Regions from separate parts of the Streptococcus sp. 27098_8_134 genome, predicted to be linked through region 1. Evidence: predicted binding sites of a transcription regulator. Region 1 holds the regulator's gene; the other holds the start of a gene.
What was found. Region 1 encodes CtsR, which represses protease genes until heat stress. Its sites were predicted from a motif close to TTGGTCAAAAAAGGTCAAANA; they were not measured.

Region 1 (8,634 bases):
ATAATAATCGTGTTGGAGAAGTCCACCTTGCGGCCCTTGCTGTCAGTCAACTGGCCATCATCCAAGACCTGCAGGAGAACATTGAAAATATCTGGGTGCGCCTTTTCCACCTCGTCAAAGAGCAGGACAGAATAAGGTCTGTTGCGCACCTTTTCCGTCAGCTCCCCTCCTTCTTCATAGCCTACATAGCCTGGGGGCGCTCCGTTGAGACGGCTAGCCGCGAATTTCTCCATGTACTCACTCATATCAAAGCGGATGAGAGCAGACTCGTCATCAAAGAGACTTTCGGCCAAGGCCTTGGCTAGCTCTGTCTTCCCGACTCCTGTCGGACCTAGGAACATAAAGGAGCCAATCGGCCGCTTGCTGCTGCGGATACCAGACTGGTTCCGTCGGATAGCTCGGCTGATAGCTGAAATCGCCTCGTCCTGCCCAATCACGCGTTTATGCAGTTCTGTTTCCAAGTTGAGGTATTTCTTTGCATCTGTCTGAGTCAGCTTCTGCACTGGAATACCAGACAAGCCACTCAGAGTAGCCAAGACATCGTCTTCTTCCACTTTTAGTTTATAAAGCTTCGGTTGCTGCTCTTGCTCAAGCAACTTCGACACCTTTTTAAAGTCCGCTGCCATCAAGGCTTGATCCACTGGCGTCAAATCCGACTGCTCGTAATTCTGTGGTCCTCTATTCTGCACTGTTGCACTGGCCTCGTCCAAAAGATCAATGGCAGAGTCCGGCAGATGCTTGCTAGTCAGATAGCGATGGGCATATTTCACCGCCGTCTCAATCGCTTGATCACTAATCTGTACCTTGTGATGGTCCTCATAGCTCTTTCTCAAGCCTTGTAAAATAGCAATGCTGTCAGCCACATTAGGCTCTTCTATGCTGACCTTAGCAAAACGCCGGGAAAGGGCCGCATCTTTTTCAATATGTTTCTGATACTCTTCCTGCGTCGTGGCACCAACAGTTCGCAAGGTTCCACGAGCCAGAGCCGGTTTCAGGATATTGGCTGCATCCAAAGTCGAGTCAATACCGCTGCCAGATCCCATGATAGTATGCAGCTCATCGATGAAGAGAATGACTTGACCATCTTCTTCAATGTCATTGATGATGTTGTTCATCCGCTCCTCGAAGTCTCCGCGAAAGCGAGTGCCAGCGACTACATTCATCAAGTCCAGCTCCAAAACCCGCATCTTAGCAAGTTCAGCCGGAACCTGACCAGCCGCTACACGCTGAGCCAGTCCTAAAGCCAGAGCTGTCTTACCAACCCCAGCATCTCCAACCAGCACTGGATTGTTTTTAGTCTTACGACTGAGAATCTGAACTATCCGTGAAATTTCTTGATCGCGGCCAATGACGGGCTCCAATCGGCCATCTCTAGCCAGCTCCGTCAGATCACGGGTGTAGTCTTCCAGACCACCGCTAGTAGAAGCTGGCATACCCATCATATTGGCCATGGTCTGCTTAGCGGCCATTACTCCCTTATTCAGACTGCGAATAGCCTTGATATCTTCCTTGCCCCAGCCAGCTCGCTGCTCCAAGACCTTTCGCAAATCACTGATTTTCGGCCCCTGCTCTTTGTCCTCGTAGCTAAAGCCGGTAAATTCCAGAATACGAGAGGCCAAGGTCCCCCGGTCAAATAGCATGGCCAGCAGCACATGCTCAGTACCTACATGCTTAGCCCGAACAGCTTCTGCAATCTGCCCCGCTTCCTCAAACAGCTCCTCTAAGCGATAAGAAAAAGGCAGCAGCTCGAAGTGACCGTCTTTCTGATAAGCCTGACCAGTAATCTGAAAAGCCGCTTCTTCAAATCCATCAACTTCCACAGGAAACTCATTGAGGACTGAGCCAGCAACGCTGTAGGGATTATTAGCCAGAGCAATCAGCAGATGCCATGATTCCAGATAATCTGTCGTAAAATGGCCGGCCAAGAGCTGGGCTGCTTCCAAGCTTTCTATTAAGGCTTTTGAGTATTTCATTTATGATTCCATTCCTTTTCTGTCTAGTTGTTGTAAAATCTTTTTTAATATCCGGGCACGAATCACCGCAGCTCCATCACCTAAAATCAAGTCCGATGCTGTTGACAAGATTAGATTGCCCTCACGTTCAGTCATAATCTTCTCGTCAAAAAGAAGCTGAATAACATCTGTGAAAACCTGCTGGCTGACACGCTCTCCCACACTGTCGTACAGGCCGCAAAGCATCTGATGCCGGTCGGAAAATTCTATCTTTCCAATCCGAATATAGCCTCCGCCACCACGCTTGCTCTCAACGATATAGCCCCGACTTTCCGTAAAACGCGTCTTAATCACATAGTTAATCTGACTGGGAACCACCTGAAAAACATCAGCCAGTTCACTGCGTTTCAGTTCAACCATCCCTGCCTGAGCCAGAATCGACTTGATATATGCTTCAATACTGTCCGATGTGTTTTTTGCACCCATGACTTTCCTTTCCAGTTGAGAATTTCAGAATAAATTTCTTTTTTCCTTGCTTCTCTAACATTGACTATCTTTGACTAATATTATACCGGAAAAGTCTTTATTTTGAAAGAAAAAGGGATGACTGAAAGGTCTGACAATTCAAACTAGTGAAAAAGCTTCGATAGACTTGTGTAACCGCTTGCTTTTTGCTTTTAAAGCGTTATAATATAGGTGGAAATCCACAAGGAAAAGACAGACAGAAACTCCTGCCTGCCAACTATCATCTAAACAAGGAGGATAATCCAATGAAAATGGATTGGCTCAACTATTCTCGTCATGTACTCAAATGGCTCTTTGCAGCTCTGAGTATTTTCACCATCTTTTCTGCTGATTACGTTGATATTCCTATCGGAGCTCTCATCGCTTGTCTTTATGCTCCCTTACTCTTCGAACAGGAGCTGGTCAGCAACCGAGTCAAATGGTATAGCTTTCTGATTATGATGGTGGTTACTCTGCCCCTTTTGTTTATTACCAAAGTCTACCAGTTTAGCTTGACTTACCCCCAAACGACAGTGCTTCTCTTCCTCTTGGCAGTGTTGATTTTTACCAACGGCTTGATTGCTCATAAGGAAGAAAGAGAAAAAGCAGCTAAATGATGCTACTCACCATTCTGAACTGGATGTTTAAAAAACCTATAAAAAAGGTCTGAGAAAAAATCTCAGACCTTTTTATCGTTCTATTTCTAAGCTAAAAACGATTAGTTTTGACCAAGAGCAGCAGCCATTGTTGCAGCTACTTCGTTTTCAAAGTCGTTAGCAGCTTTCTCGATACCTTCACCAACTTCAAAGCGAGCGAACTCAACTACTGAAGCATTTACTGATTCAAGGTAAGCTTCAACTGTCTTGCTGTCATCCATGATGTATACTTGTGCAAGAAGTGTGTATGCTTGGTCAACTTTAGTGTTGTCAAGCATGAAGCGGTCCATTTTACCTGGGATGATCTTGTCCCAGATCTTTTCTGGTTTGCCTTCTGCAGCCAACTCAGCCTTGATGTCTTCTTCAGCTTGAGCAACAACTGCATCAGTCAATTGAGCTTTAGAACCGTATTTCAAGTGTGGAAGAGCTGGTTTACCAACCATTGCACGGCTTTCGTTGTCTTGATCGATGACATGGTTCAATTGTGCCAATTCATCTTTGACAAATTGCTCATCCAATTCTTTGTATGAAAGAACAGTTGGTTTCATCGCAGCGATGTGCATAGAGATTTGCTTAGCAAGAGCATCGTCTCCACCTTCGATAACGGAGATAACACCGATACGGCCACCATTGTGTTGGTAAGCACCGAAGTGTTGAGCATCTGTCTTTTCAATCAATGCAAAGCGACGGAAAGAGATTTTTTCTCCGATAGTTGCAGTTGCAGATACGTATGCAGCTTCAAGAGTTTCACCTGAAGGCATTGTCAAAGCAAGCGCTTCTTCGTTGTTAGCTGGTTTGCCTTCAGCGATTACTTTCGCAGTTGCATTTACCAAATCAACGAATTGAGCATTTTTCGCAACGAAGTCAGTTTCAGCATTCACTTCAACAACAGCGGCAACATTACCGTTTACGTAAACACCTGTCAGACCTTCAGCAGCAACACGGTCAGCTTTCTTAGCTGCTTTTGCCATCCCTTTTTCGCGAAGCAATTCAATCGCTTTTTCGATGTCACCATCAGTTTCAACAAGTGCTTTTTTAGCGTCCATGACACCAGCACCAGATTTTTCACGCAATTCTTTGACAAGCTTAGCTGTAATTTCTGCCATTTTTCTTCTCCTATTTTTTAATGTAAATAAAGGAGCTGGGCTGAGCCCTGCCCCTTTAGGTTAGTTTACTGATTATTCGTTTGAACCTTCAACAACTTCAACGATTTCTTCGATAGAATCTGCTTGAGTTTCAGTTGCAGCCAATTCTGCTTCTACTGATTCAACGCTATCTTCACCTTGACGGCCTTCGATAACAGCATCAGCCATTTTCGCAGTGATCAATTTAACCGCACGGATTGCATCGTCGTTAGCTGGGATGATAACATCGATATCATCAGGATCAGTGTTAGTATCAACCATGGCAACCACTGGGATACCTAATTTCTTAGCTTCCTTAACAGCGATTTGCTCTTTATGAGGGTCAACTACGTACATCACATCTGGGATGCGAGGCATATCTTCGATACCGCCCAAGAATTTTTCAAGACGAGCACGTTGTTTGTTGAGAAGAGCGACTTCTTTCTTAGGAAGAACTTCGAAAGTTCCGTCTTCTTCCATGCGTTTGATTTCTTTCAAACGAGCTACACGTTTTTGGATAGTAGACCAGTTTGTAAGAGTTCCACCCAACCAACGGTGGTTGATGAAGTATTGACCTGAACGTTCTGCTTCTTCTTTGACAGCGTCAGCAGCTTGCTTTTTAGTACCAACGAAGAGGATAACTGCATCGTTAGCAGCAGCATCACGCATAAAATCGTAAGCTTGGTCAGCATACTTTACAGTTTGCTGCAAGTCGATTACGTGGATGCCATTACGCTCAGTGAAGATGTACTTAGCCATCTTAGGGTTCCAGCGACGAGTTTGGTGACCAAAGTGAACACCAGCCTCAAGAAGTTGTTTCATTGAAATTACTGCCATGAGTAAATTCTCCTTTTTGTTTTTTTCCTCTTTTAGATTTCAGCTCGCAGAACCACCCGAGGGCAACAGTCCCACAATTCATCTAAAATGAGTATTTTGCCATTTACACGGCAACCTCTATTATAACAAAAGCGCAGCTCTTTGACAAGGCATTTACCAGATTTTCTTCCGCTAGCCACTATTCCCACTTCTCAGCAGAACATTTATTCTCCAAATTGTTCAGAATAGGAACATCTAATATTTTCTGCTTTGACTATGAAAGACTCTTGACGAAAGCAAGTATTTACGATAGAATAATAAGAGTCGCGGCGGTATAGCCAAGTGGTAAGGCACGGCTCTGCAAAAGCTTGATCGTCGGTTCAAATCCGTCTACCGCCTTCGTAAATATATTTCTAGAAGTCCCTCAAAGGGCTTTTTTATTGCATTTCCTATTGTTTCTAGCAAATTTTGCTGATATAATATTATAAAAACATCATTCATCATCAGCGAAAGGAAAAAAGATTGATTATGAAAAAAGTCAGCTTCTATGCCCTCAGCCTTCTCTCTCTGCTAGCTCTCTCAGCCTGCATGCCTGCCAAGCAGACACAGCAAAGAAAAAAGACGCCTAGCTCCCTCAAAGCTTCGAAAAGTTCAACCTCAACAAAGGAATCTAGCAAAAAAAGTTCCTCTTCTAGTGAAGATGATGAAGACTACTCTACTTCTTCTAGCTCTAATACTCGCAAGGACCCTAATGCTCAAATCAGCCTAATTGATCAGGGAGAGGCTCTGGAAGCTCTTGGGGATATCCCTGAAATTCCAAAATGGGCTGAATTTAAAACCATAAAAGTTGAGTCCCTTATAGGATCTGCTGGTCCTACTCCCAGCACCAAAGATGAGGTTGTCAGCAAAATGGGACCCGCTGACTCAGATATGGGAAGTGGCGGCTTTTGGCGAGGAACTGATTACAGCATCTTGATAAGTTTTAGTGACCAGGGAGCAGTAACTACCAAGACAGCCAGCCTACCTAATCCTAAGAAAATCAACAATCTCAAGGATGTGCAACCTGGGATGTCCGCGCAGGAGGTCGTTGCTAAACATGGACGCCCAGAAACAATCGCAGTCTTTGGCCACTCAACTGTTTTTGGATGGAAAGGTCAAGATGGCAAAGATTACAGCGTCATGTTCGATCAAGATAAAGTCTATCAGATTGTTGAACCGTAAAATGTAAATTTGCTATTTTAAACTTTAGATTTTATAGAACTCTATTAATTTCTCTACTCAGAATAATCAAATCGTTGGGGTAATGTCTACCTATCAAATGAAACAAACCAAAGATATTATTGACTCCGTCATTAAGGATAAGTAATCTTACAATTGGCTCCAAAAACACAAAAATCCAAGACCTTTTTAAGTCTTGGATTTTATTTTTGACGAGGATAGCGACTTCGTCAATTAAAGCTCTGCAATTTGGCTAAGATTAACTTCGGCCACGGTGTCATTACCAAACATGGAAATAATCATCTTGACCTTGTTATTATCAATCTCCGTAATCTTACCTGTATAGTCAGTGAAGGCACCATCGATGATACGAACAGTATCCCCAACCTTAACGTCCAAGTCAAACTCCTGCACTGTTTGGCCCATGGAGATGAGAATGTTACGAATCTCTTCTTCCAAGAGCGGCGTTGGTTTAGAGCGGTTTCCGTGTGACCCGACAAATCCTGTTACATTCGGAGTATTCCGCACGACAAACCAAGCTTCGTCTGTCATTACCATTTCCACCAAGACATAACCAGGGAAGCGATTTTCTTCGATTTCCTTGGTCTTACCATTTTTCTCTACTTGCACGGTCTGAGTGGGGATTTCCACGCGCAAGATATTTTCCAGCATATTATAAGTCTGAGCGCGCTGCAAAAGATTTTCTTTTACCTTGTTTTCATAACCTGAATAGGTCTGCAGTACAAACCAGCCTTTGTCAAAACTGTCCATGAGTTCATCCTTTCCTAAATAAAAAAGCCTGCGGGCTTCTGCTTCTTTCTAGCCCTATTATACCATAATTTCCTCAAATGCAAAGGAATTTATTAACTATTTCCCATACAAATCAAAGTCTTGCTGCCCAAAAATTCTTGAATCTGTATTGTCTAGTATGAGAAATTTTTATTTCAAACTATGAATTATAGATAGATTTGATTTTTTGAAGCTGACTGAAATTGTCAGCGCATAAATAAGTGCATACGTCAAAAGTCCCACCTACTCACAATAGGTGGGACTTTGAATAATATGCCTGTTGTAGACTTTTTTATTTCTACTTAAATCATTAAGAGAAAATATTCAGAATCTGGAAAAGACCGCTTGCCACTACTTTGTCAAAGATATAGATGATTACTACAAAGAATGCAGTGTATTCCATGACAGAAATAAAATCTGTCCATCTTTCTTTTCGGGTAGGCCAAGTTGTATCTTTCAATAGTTTAAAAACATCTTTAAAGAATTTCACAACAATCTCCTATCTAGTTTCTTTATGCAGGGTGTATTTACTGCAATGCTTACAAAATTTATTAACTTCTAAACGCGTTGGTTTTGGAGTGCTACTGAGCTTAACCGAGTAGTTCCTAGAACCACAGACTGTACACGCTAGACTCGCTTTTTTTAATGCCATAACGCCTCCATCTTTCTTATTATAGCAGGATTCTATGCTTTTGACAAGTCGTTCAGCTCTTTTAAATCCTATTGAAACCAGCTGGTAACAGTATCCCAGAGATTCTTAGCTTTCTCAGGAATACCAGTGTCATCAATGGCTTTCTTGGCTTCATCCACCAGATTTTGAGCTCGGTCCTGAACGTCCTGCAGGAAGTCTTTGTTTTCAGTTGTAGTACCCGTTTCCTCCGTACCATAGGTGTCCACAGGGGCAATGCCGTTGGCAGCATAGGCATTCTTCTGCCCTTCAAAGGAAGTTCCTTCTGTATATGGCAGGATACTATTGGCAACATTTCGGAAAACCGCCGAGGCTTCATTCGCACTGGTCCCAGTTAGATAGTGGGTTTCATCAGTTTTTGGAAAGCCTAGCCACTGGCTGATAACCACATCCGGCGTATAACCAATAACCCATTGATCACCAGATAGATCTGGGTTAAAGTCCGTTTCAGTCGTACCGGTCTTACCAGCCATAGTATAGCCATACGGAGCCGCATAGATACCTGTACCGTTCGAGAAAGTCCCCAGCATCATGCTGTTCATCTTGTCAGTCGTTGAGCTATTGAGGACCCGAGTAGAGGTTTGGCGATGGGTCTTGACGACCTGACCGCTGGCATTTTCAATTTTTGTAATGAGATGGGCATCATTCATCACACCGCCGTTGGCAAAGACTGAATAGGCCTGCGCCATCTGCATTGGATTGGTTGTAACTCCGCTTCCTAGTGCTACTCCCAAAGTCTTATCAACCTTGTCCATATTCAGACCAAACTTTTTCCCGTACTCAAAGGCCTTGTTGATGCCTAGCTCGTCTACAGTTGAAACAGCTGGAATGTTCAGAGATTCTGCCAAGGCTTGATACATTGGAACTTTGGGGGAGCTTTGGATATT
Region 2 (8,634 bases), on a different contig from region 1:
CTTGTCATTCCATTTCCGTTTCTGTGCCGTCTGCCTGCATGACCTTAACCAAGGTCTTTTCAGCCTTGTCCAGACTAGCCTGAAGTTCTTTTGAAAGCTTCATTCCCTTTTGAAATTCCGCAATTGCCTCTTCCAGCGCTACGTCACCATTTTCCAGCTTTTGAACAATGACTTCCAAGTCTGCTAAATTTTCTTCAAATTTCTTTTCTTTGGACATGTTTTACCTCTACTTCCAGCTGCCCATCCCGCATAAGCAGGGTCAGCTCATCTTTTTCTTCAATGCCAGCACTTGACTCGACAACCTTTTGATTCTTTTGGACAATAGCATAGCCACGCGCCACGATTCGACTGGTATCCAGCATAAGCAAGGCCTCGGACAATCTCCTGACTTGAGCCACCTTGTTATCATAAATGACCGCCATATTGCTGCGCAGCAAACGCTCCAACTGGGCAGTCTGCTCCTGAAAACGCTGAACGCGACTGAGTGGATTCAATGCTTCCAAACGATGCTGCAAGATTTTGACCCGCTGTTGCTCTTCACTATAATATTCGCGAATTTTTTGCTTTAGTCGCAGGTTGAGCTGATCCAACTTCTGCAGATGGCCATCGTAAAGCCGCTCTGGCTGTCGGAAGATAACAGACTGGGTTAGCTTATTCAATCGCTCTCGATAATAGCTCAGGCGATTGGAAATCGCTCGAGACATGCGGTTTTCCTGCTGCTGCAAATGTCCCAGCAGGTCTAGCTTGGTGACCGATGTTGCTAGCTCAGCCGCAGCCGTCGGAGTCGCAGCTCTGCGATCTGCTACAAAGTCCGCCAAAGTCGTATCGGTCTCATGGCCGACACTAGAAATAATAGGAATCCGAGACTCAAAAATAGCCCGAACTGTTTCCTCTTCGTTGAAAGCCCAGAGATCTTCGATAGAACCACCGCCTCGACCAATAATCAGCACATCCAAATCGGACCGCTCATTGGCCAGTCTGATGTGGTCAGCAACCTGAGCTGCAGCCCCATCTCCCTGCACTTTTGTCGGATAAAGGACAATCTCCACTCCCGGAAAGCGACGGCTGACCGTCGTGATAATATCCCGAATGACCGCTCCGCTGGGACTGGTTACGACGCCGATTTTCTTAGGAAATTGGGGCAAGGCCTGCTTGAATTTCTCTTGAAAAAGCCCTTCTGCGCCCAGTTTTTTCTTGAGCTGTTCAAACTGGATAGCCAAGGCACCGATACCATCCGGCTCTGCCTTTTCAATGATAATAGAATAGGAACCGCTCGGCTCATAGAGCTGCACCCGGCCAATGACATTGATTTTCATGCCTTCTTCCAGCTCAAAGCCCAGCTTCTGGTAGACACCAGACCAAATCGTGACCTGAATGACGGTCTTCTCATCCTTCAATGAAAAATACTGGTGATTGGGACGCCGGCGGAAATTGGACACTTGGCCAGTCAGATAGACCCGCTCCAAATAAGGATCCCGCTCAAACTTCATCTTCAGATACTTGGTCAAGGTCGAAACCGACAAATACTCTGGCATGCCCTTTTCCTTTCTTTTCTAGTTTTTCCGTAACTTTTATTATAACAAAAAACTGCATAAAAAACCGATTACAAAGTCTAAAAATTCCCTGAAAAGCAAGAAAAAAACTGGGCTTCCACAAAAGAAACCCAGCTGACTTAAAACCCAAGAAAAAGTCTACTGACTCATCTCCTTCATCCACTTTGGAATGACCCTGCTGATTGCCGTTGGCAGGACGACATAAGCTTCCTGACTCAAATCATCTGCGATAAGGGAGTGAAGAAGTGTTGCAGCCGCCACTCGCTCAAAGAGGCTGCTGGACTTGAACTGTCCTGCAAATGCGGCAATCATACCAGCAAGCGTATCCCCCATGCCGCCAGTTGCCTGATAAGGTCCGCCTACTGTCAGCTCAAAGACTTGTTCTTGCCCACTTTGATAGATGGTCGTCCCATGCTTTTTCTGCACAACAATACTACCTAGAGGCAGCTGATTGACTGCTACCTGATTGGCTGCCGCTGTCTGATCTGACAAGCTCAAACCCGCTAAGCTTTCCCACTCCTTCTGGTGAGGGGTAAAAACTGTTTGGGCTTTTGGAAATGGCAAAGCTGCCTTGCTAAAGAGTGAAATGGCTCCGCCATCCATGATGAGTATCTGCTGTTCTGCCACAGTCTGGACTACCTTTTGTAGGATATCTAGACCTAGTTGATTCTCCGCCAAGCCAGGACCAATCAAGACTAGATCTGATTTGGTTAGTTGCTCTGTCAATCGGTCTTGCTCCTCTAGGTCAAAGGCCATGGCCTCCGGTAAATGACTGTGCAGAGGGGCGATATTTTCTCTGTCTGTAGCAACAGTCACCAGACCTGCTCCGCTATTGACCGCCGCTAAAGCTGCCATGATAATGGCGCCCCCATAAGGATAGGTCCCCCCAATCAATAAGAGACGGCCGTAATCGCCCTTGTGGCTATCCAAGGGGCGTTCCCTAATGACTCTTTTTAAAATATTTCCAGCATTTTTTGACATGATATTCTCCTAGATCAACTTCATCCTGCACTTCAAACCTATCTTCATTATACACCAAAAGGCACCTAAACAGGTGCCTCGTATCGCAAGAAAGTTATTTTCTTCGGAAATCTGCAAATTTTTGTAAGATTCTTGCTGCGACTGCCTTGGGTAAATTTTCCTGAAAGGCGACCTGCTCATCCGCATAATCGCTCAAGCCTGGGAAATCCCCAACCTGCACAGCATAGAGAGAATTCTTAAAGAGCTGGATATCATTTTGATCATTACCAAAAGCCACATAATCCGAACCGCAGAGTTCCTTTACAGTTGAAGCTTTATTGGTTTCAGCCGGGTTGATATAAAAACATTTCTCATGTTCATGATAGTCTAGACTCAGGTTAGGCAAGTTTGCAAAACGAGCCTGTAAATCGTCTAAGAGCTGCTCATGATTCCCCATGTAAATAACAAGCTTAATAGGATGCTGGAGTTCAGTCAGTTCCAGCCGTCTTGCCCGCTTGAGAGGATCTACACTAGCAATAAAAGGGATTTTTTCTAAAATCTGGCCGCTGTAGTCAAAAGTATTATCAACGAAAAAAGGTAAATTATAGGTCAAACAAGTATCTAGAATGGCTTGATAACTTGACTGATGCAGCTGACGTTCAAACATCAGCTGTCCATTCTGATAAGCTACTCCGCCGTTCAGGCCAATCACTATCTGCTGGCTCAATTCCGGACCCAATAGTCCCAGACAATCTCGATAGGAACGCGCCGAAGCAAACAGAACTTCATGCCCAAACTGAGGAGCCGTCAGCAGGACCTGCTTAATCTCCTCATCAGTCGTCATATAATCAAAGGACAAGGTCCCATCCAAATCAAAAACAAATTTCATGATTCAAGACTCCGTTTAAAGGCTTGGTAGGTCTGCTCCATCAGCATGGTAATGGTCATAGGCCCAACACCTCCAGGTACAGGGGTAATCAAACTAGCAATTTCAGACACTTCATCAAATTGAACATCGCCAATCAGCTTGCCATTTTCATTTCGATTCATACCGACATCAATGACAACAGCTCCTTCCTTGACAAAGTCCTTGGTCACAAAATGTCCACGTCCAATAGCCACCACCAAAATATCTGCCCGCTTAGCAGTCTTGGCTAGATTGTGGGTTCGCGAATGCGTCAGAGTCACTGTCGCATTCTTAGCTAAAAGGAGCTGAGCCATGGGCTTACCGACAATATTACTCCGCCCGATGACGACCGCTCGCTTGCCTTCCAATTCAACGCCATATTCATGGAACATTGCCATAATACCTGCTGGAGTAGCCGGAATCATAACCGGATGGCCGCTCCATAGTTTGCCCATATTAAGAGGATGAAAACCATCAACATCCTTGTCTGGATCAATAGCCAGCAGCACAGCTTCATCATCAATATGCTCAGGCAAGGGCAGCTGAACCAAAATCCCATGCCAGTCAGGATTTTGATTATAGGTTTCAATCAAGCTCAAGAGCTCTTCCTGGCTGGTCTCTTCTGGCAGACGTTCTACCTTACTCCGAAAGCCAGCAGCCAAGGCTGAGCGCTCTTTATTACGCACGTAGATTTGACTGGCTGGATTATTTCCCACCACAATCACTACCAAGCCCGGTATCTGACCTGTCTTTTCTTTGAGGCGAGCCGTTTTTTCGGCTAATTTTTTCTGAAGCTTCTCTGCCAAACCTCTACCATCAATAATCTGCGCCATGTCATTCTCATTTCTTTTTCATTATCTTTTTCATTATACCAAAAAAATCTGGGCCCAGCCTATAACTTTTTCTTATATAAGGTTATAAGACGAGGATTCATTGGCAGCTAGCTGTAAAATTTTCAGACCTACTAAATCTTTTTCAAAATTAAGATAAAAAGGGTAAAAATAAAAAGCAGCTAAGTGCTTTTTAGTAGAGTAATTCATAAATTTCCATTGCAATCAAATCGATGCTGTCGAAAGTATAGGTCTCACGCGCTGCAACGTCACGCAAGGTGAAGACAGAGCCGTTTTCTTCGTCATAACTGTAAGCTACTTCTGCTACAACCACTCCTTCACGCTCAAAATTACGTTTCAAATTTCCGCCATCCTTAGCCATAGCTTCTAAGCGGTTAATAATTCTAACTAAATGTGATTCCATTTTGTTTCTCCTATTTACTTAGTTCCCTCTTATTTTACCATAAATAGCGACTGAAATACCACTAAAAGCCAATTTTTTGTAATTTTTCAAGAATTTGTTTTCATTCTGCTCGGTCTAAGGGAGGATTTTGTAGTAAATTCTTGCAAAGTTCGAGAATACTGATATAATGAAACTATAAAACTTTGACTATTTTTGACCTTTAATTATTTTTATAAATAGCTTGCACACTAAAAGAAAAGAGGTATCTGCATGCTTTGTCAAAATTGTAAAATCAATGAATCTACGATTCACCTTTATACCAACGTAAATGGCCATAAACAGCAGGTGGATTTGTGCCAAAACTGCTACCAAATCATGAAAACAGACCCTGAACATTCCTTGTTCGGTGGAATTGCCAATGCCAATAATCACGGAACAGATCCTATCGATGATTTCTTCAACAGCCTTAGCAATTTTCAACAGCCTCAGGAACCAACTACTCCTCCCACCCAATCTGGCGGAGCAGCCTATGGGGGCGGTGGCGGCTACGGCTCCAATCCTAGCAAGGGTGGTCAGCCTCAGCCAAGTCCGCAAAGGCCAAAAGGCCTGCTTGAAGAGTTTGGTATCAACGTGACTGAATTGGCTCGCCGAGGCGAGATTGATCCTGTTATTGGCCGTGATGAAGAAATCGTCCGTGTTATTGAAATCCTCAACCGCCGCACCAAGAACAATCCTGTTCTCATAGGAGAGCCAGGAGTCGGAAAAACAGCCGTGGTGGAAGGCCTGGCCCAGAAGATTGTTGATGGTGATGTGCCTCATAAACTCCAAGGTAAAGAAGTTATCCGCCTAGACGTTGTCAGCTTAGTACAGGGAACTGGTATCCGTGGCCAATTTGAGGAGAGAATGCAGAAGCTCATTGATGAGATTCGTTCTCGTCAGGATGTCATTCTCTTCATTGATGAAATCCATGAAATTGTCGGAGCAGGCTCTGCTGGCGATGGCAATATGGACGCTGGGAACATCCTTAAACCAGCTCTGGCTCGCGGTGAGCTCCAGATGGTCGGAGCAACCACCCTCAATGAATACCGTATTATTGAGAAGGATGCAGCACTGGAGCGCCGGATGCAGCCAGTTAAGGTAGACGAGCCGACGGTAGAGGAAACGATTATCATCCTCAAAGGGATTCAGAAAAAATACGAAGACTACCATCACGTCAAGTACACAGATGCGGCCATTGAAGCTGCTGCGCTTCTCTCCAACCGCTACATCCAAGATCGCTTCCTGCCAGACAAGGCTATTGACCTCTTGGATGAGGCTGGATCCAAGATGAATCTGACCCTCAACTTTGTTGATTCCAAGGTCATTGACCAGCGTCTGATTGAGGCCGAAAATCTTAAAGCTCAGGCGACTCGTGACGAAGATTTCGAGAAAGCAGCTTACTTCCGTGACCAGATTGCTAAGTACAAGGAACTCCAGCAGACAAGTGTGCTAGACAAGGATACTCCGATTATCAGCGAGAAAACGATTGAGCACATCGTAGAGCAAAAGACCAATATCCCAGTTGGCGATCTCAAAGAAAAGGAACAGTCTCAACTAGTCAATCTCGCTAGCGACTTAAAGGCTCATGTCATCGGCCAAGACGATGCTGTGGATAAGATTGCCAAGGCCATCCGCCGCAACCGAGTCGGACTAGGAAGTCCTAATCGCCCAATCGGTAGCTTCCTCTTTGTCGGACCAACTGGCGTCGGTAAGACTGAGCTTTCTAAGCAACTAGCCATTGAGCTCTTTGGCTCGGCTGACAGCATGATTCGCTTTGATATGAGTGAATATATGGAAAAACACAGCGTGGCCAAGCTGGTCGGTGCCCCTCCGGGCTATGTCGGCTATGATGAAGCTGGTCAATTGACTGAGCGCGTCCGCCGCAATCCCTACTCACTCATTCTGCTAGATGAGGTGGAAAAGGCCCATCCCGATGTTATGCACATGTTCCTGCAGGTTCTAGATGATGGCCGCCTGACTGATGGCCAAGGACGGACTGTCAGCTTCAAGGACACCATTATCATCATGACATCCAATGCCGGAACTGGCAAAGCTGAAGCTAGCGTTGGCTTTGGGGCAGCGCGTGAAGGCCGCACCAACTCCGTCTTAGGTGAATTGGGTAACTTCTTCAGTCCTGAGTTTATGAACCGCTTTGACGGTATTATCGAATTCCAGGCGCTCAGCAAGGACAATCTGCTGCAAATCGTCAACCTTATGCTGGACGATGTCAATCAACGTTTGGCAACCAACGATATTCATCTGGATGTTACGGAGAAGGTCAAGGAAAAATTGGTTGATCTGGGCTACGATCCAAAAATGGGCGCTCGCCCACTGCGCCGCACCATTCAAGACCATATCGAAGATGCTATTACCGACTTCTATCTAGAAAATCCAAGTGAAAAAGAGCTCAAAGCTATCATGACCAGCAATGGCAAGATTCTCATCAAGTCAGCTAAGAAAACAGAAAGCACAGAGTCCGTTAATTCATCTCAAGAAGAAAAATAAATGTCGACAAACTAGAGCAGAAAACACTTAGTTTTCTGCTCTAGTTCTTTATTGATCTTTCTGAACCTTGTAGCGCAGAATTGTTTTCAGCTTGCTAGGGTCTGTCCGATTCAGATTATTGAGATAGATTTCCCTATGAGTATTTGAAATCCGTGTCAGCTGGTGACACTGGCAAAAGGCATCCATTTTAGCGAAGGATTGAGGTTCTTCGTCAAAAGGTCCTAAGTGCAACACGGTGACACACGCTCCTTCCGTCATTTCTTCAAAGCGAATCTCGTCATAGAGAGGATTAGGCTTTTTGACACGGACTTGTTCCAGAGCTTTTTTCACCATCTCTCCAGTGATAAAGTCCGGCTGCCCAATCATAATAGTATAGATCAATTCTTCTTTAATGAGTTCTCCTGCTTGCTCTTGCTGCCAAAGTCCTTCCAAGGGATAAACTGTAAAATCAGTAAATTCTTGCTCGGCCGCTGTCTTTTTGTAGTTCATCTTGATAGCATAGGCTAAGCTGTACAGAGCACCAACTCGTTCCGAAAAGTCAGCAGCATTAGGATTGCCCTTGCCGTCAATCATGATAAAAGACTGGGCAGGAACATCTATGAGACAGGGTGCAGACTTGATTTGATAGAATTCTCGATTGGCTTTTCTCCATTCATATTTCATGAGAGAGCCCTCCTTTCTTTACTACAAACAGTATAGCAAAGAAAAGCTGACAACCTCTGTCAGCTTTTATAAATATCGGCAATAGCTTTTAACTTTTCTTTGAATTCTTCCCGTAACCGAGACGGCTCCATGATTTCAACTCCATCCAAAAAGGATAGCAAGTAGGTATAAAGACTATCGTGACTCGGCAAATGCGTCTCGACATAAATGCTCCCATCAGTCTCCTCTATCTCTGCTTCTGAAAACTCCTCGTACACTCGAAAGGCATGCTTCCGGTCAAATTTCAAGAGGACTTTTACAGTGCCTCCTAGCCGCTCCTCAGGACTCAATTTCTCATCCAAGACTCTCTGCTTAAATCTTTCCTCTAACATCTGACAGTCTCTCATTCTGTTGAGTTTAAAAAAGCGCGGAGCTTGTCTTAAACGACAAAAGCCAGTAACATACCAGTTTTGACTTTTAAATACTAACTTCAGCGCCTCTATCTTGCGCTGCTCTCTTTCTCCACGCCCATTCAAGTAAGAAAAAGACAAGACTCTTCTTTGCAAGATTGCTTGCTTAATGGTATCAAACAGTTCTTTCTGATCTGCTTTCTTGCGCCAATCAGTGAAATCCACCTCCAGCCAGGATGTGGCCTGAACTTGAAACAAGGACTGCAGCTTAGCCAAGGTCTCTACCTGCTTGCCATCAGTTATAACCTGCAAGCCTTGAAGAGCAGCTAATAGCTCATCCCTCTCAGACTCTGAAAACAAGGCCTTGTCTAAGACAAAATCCTTC

Region 2: the regulator CtsR is predicted to act here: its motif matches at 4,854-4,874, upstream of O3620_RS01820 (ATP-dependent Clp protease ATP-binding subunit).

Annotation. Positions count from the first base shown of each region.
Region 1 is NZ_JAPVYD010000003.1:131,058-139,691, reverse strand. It holds gene O3620_RS08020 (ATP-dependent Clp protease ATP-binding subunit) at 1-1,973, opposite strand, end outside; gene O3620_RS08015 (CtsR family transcriptional regulator) at 1,974-2,438, opposite strand; gene O3620_RS08010 (hypothetical protein) at 2,624-3,073, shown strand; gene tsf (translation elongation factor Ts) at 3,175-4,218, opposite strand; gene rpsB (30S ribosomal protein S2) at 4,291-5,073, opposite strand; tRNA gene O3620_RS07995 (tRNA-Cys) at 5,381-5,451, shown strand; gene O3620_RS07990 (hypothetical protein) at 5,581-6,273, shown strand; gene nusG (transcription termination/antitermination protein NusG) at 6,505-7,041, opposite strand; gene secE (preprotein translocase subunit SecE) at 7,370-7,549, opposite strand; gene rpmG (50S ribosomal protein L33) at 7,559-7,711, opposite strand; gene pbp2a (penicillin-binding protein PBP2A) at 7,780-8,634, opposite strand, start outside.
Region 2 is NZ_JAPVYD010000001.1:394,673-403,306, forward strand. It holds gene O3620_RS01780 (polyprenyl synthetase family protein) at 1-8, opposite strand, end outside; gene O3620_RS01785 (exodeoxyribonuclease VII small subunit) at 5-217, opposite strand; gene xseA (exodeoxyribonuclease VII large subunit) at 195-1,535, opposite strand; gene O3620_RS01795 (hypothetical protein) at 1,480-1,716, opposite strand; gene O3620_RS01800 (NAD(P)H-hydrate dehydratase) at 1,692-2,534, opposite strand; gene O3620_RS01805 (HAD hydrolase family protein) at 2,629-3,402, opposite strand; gene O3620_RS01810 (bifunctional methylenetetrahydrofolate dehydrogenase/methenyltetrahydrofolate cyclohydrolase) at 3,399-4,253, opposite strand; gene O3620_RS01815 (DUF1797 family protein) at 4,444-4,674, opposite strand; gene O3620_RS01820 (ATP-dependent Clp protease ATP-binding subunit) at 4,924-7,197, shown strand; gene O3620_RS01825 (GyrI-like domain-containing protein) at 7,246-7,860, opposite strand; gene O3620_RS01830 (YafY family protein) at 7,920-8,634, opposite strand, start outside.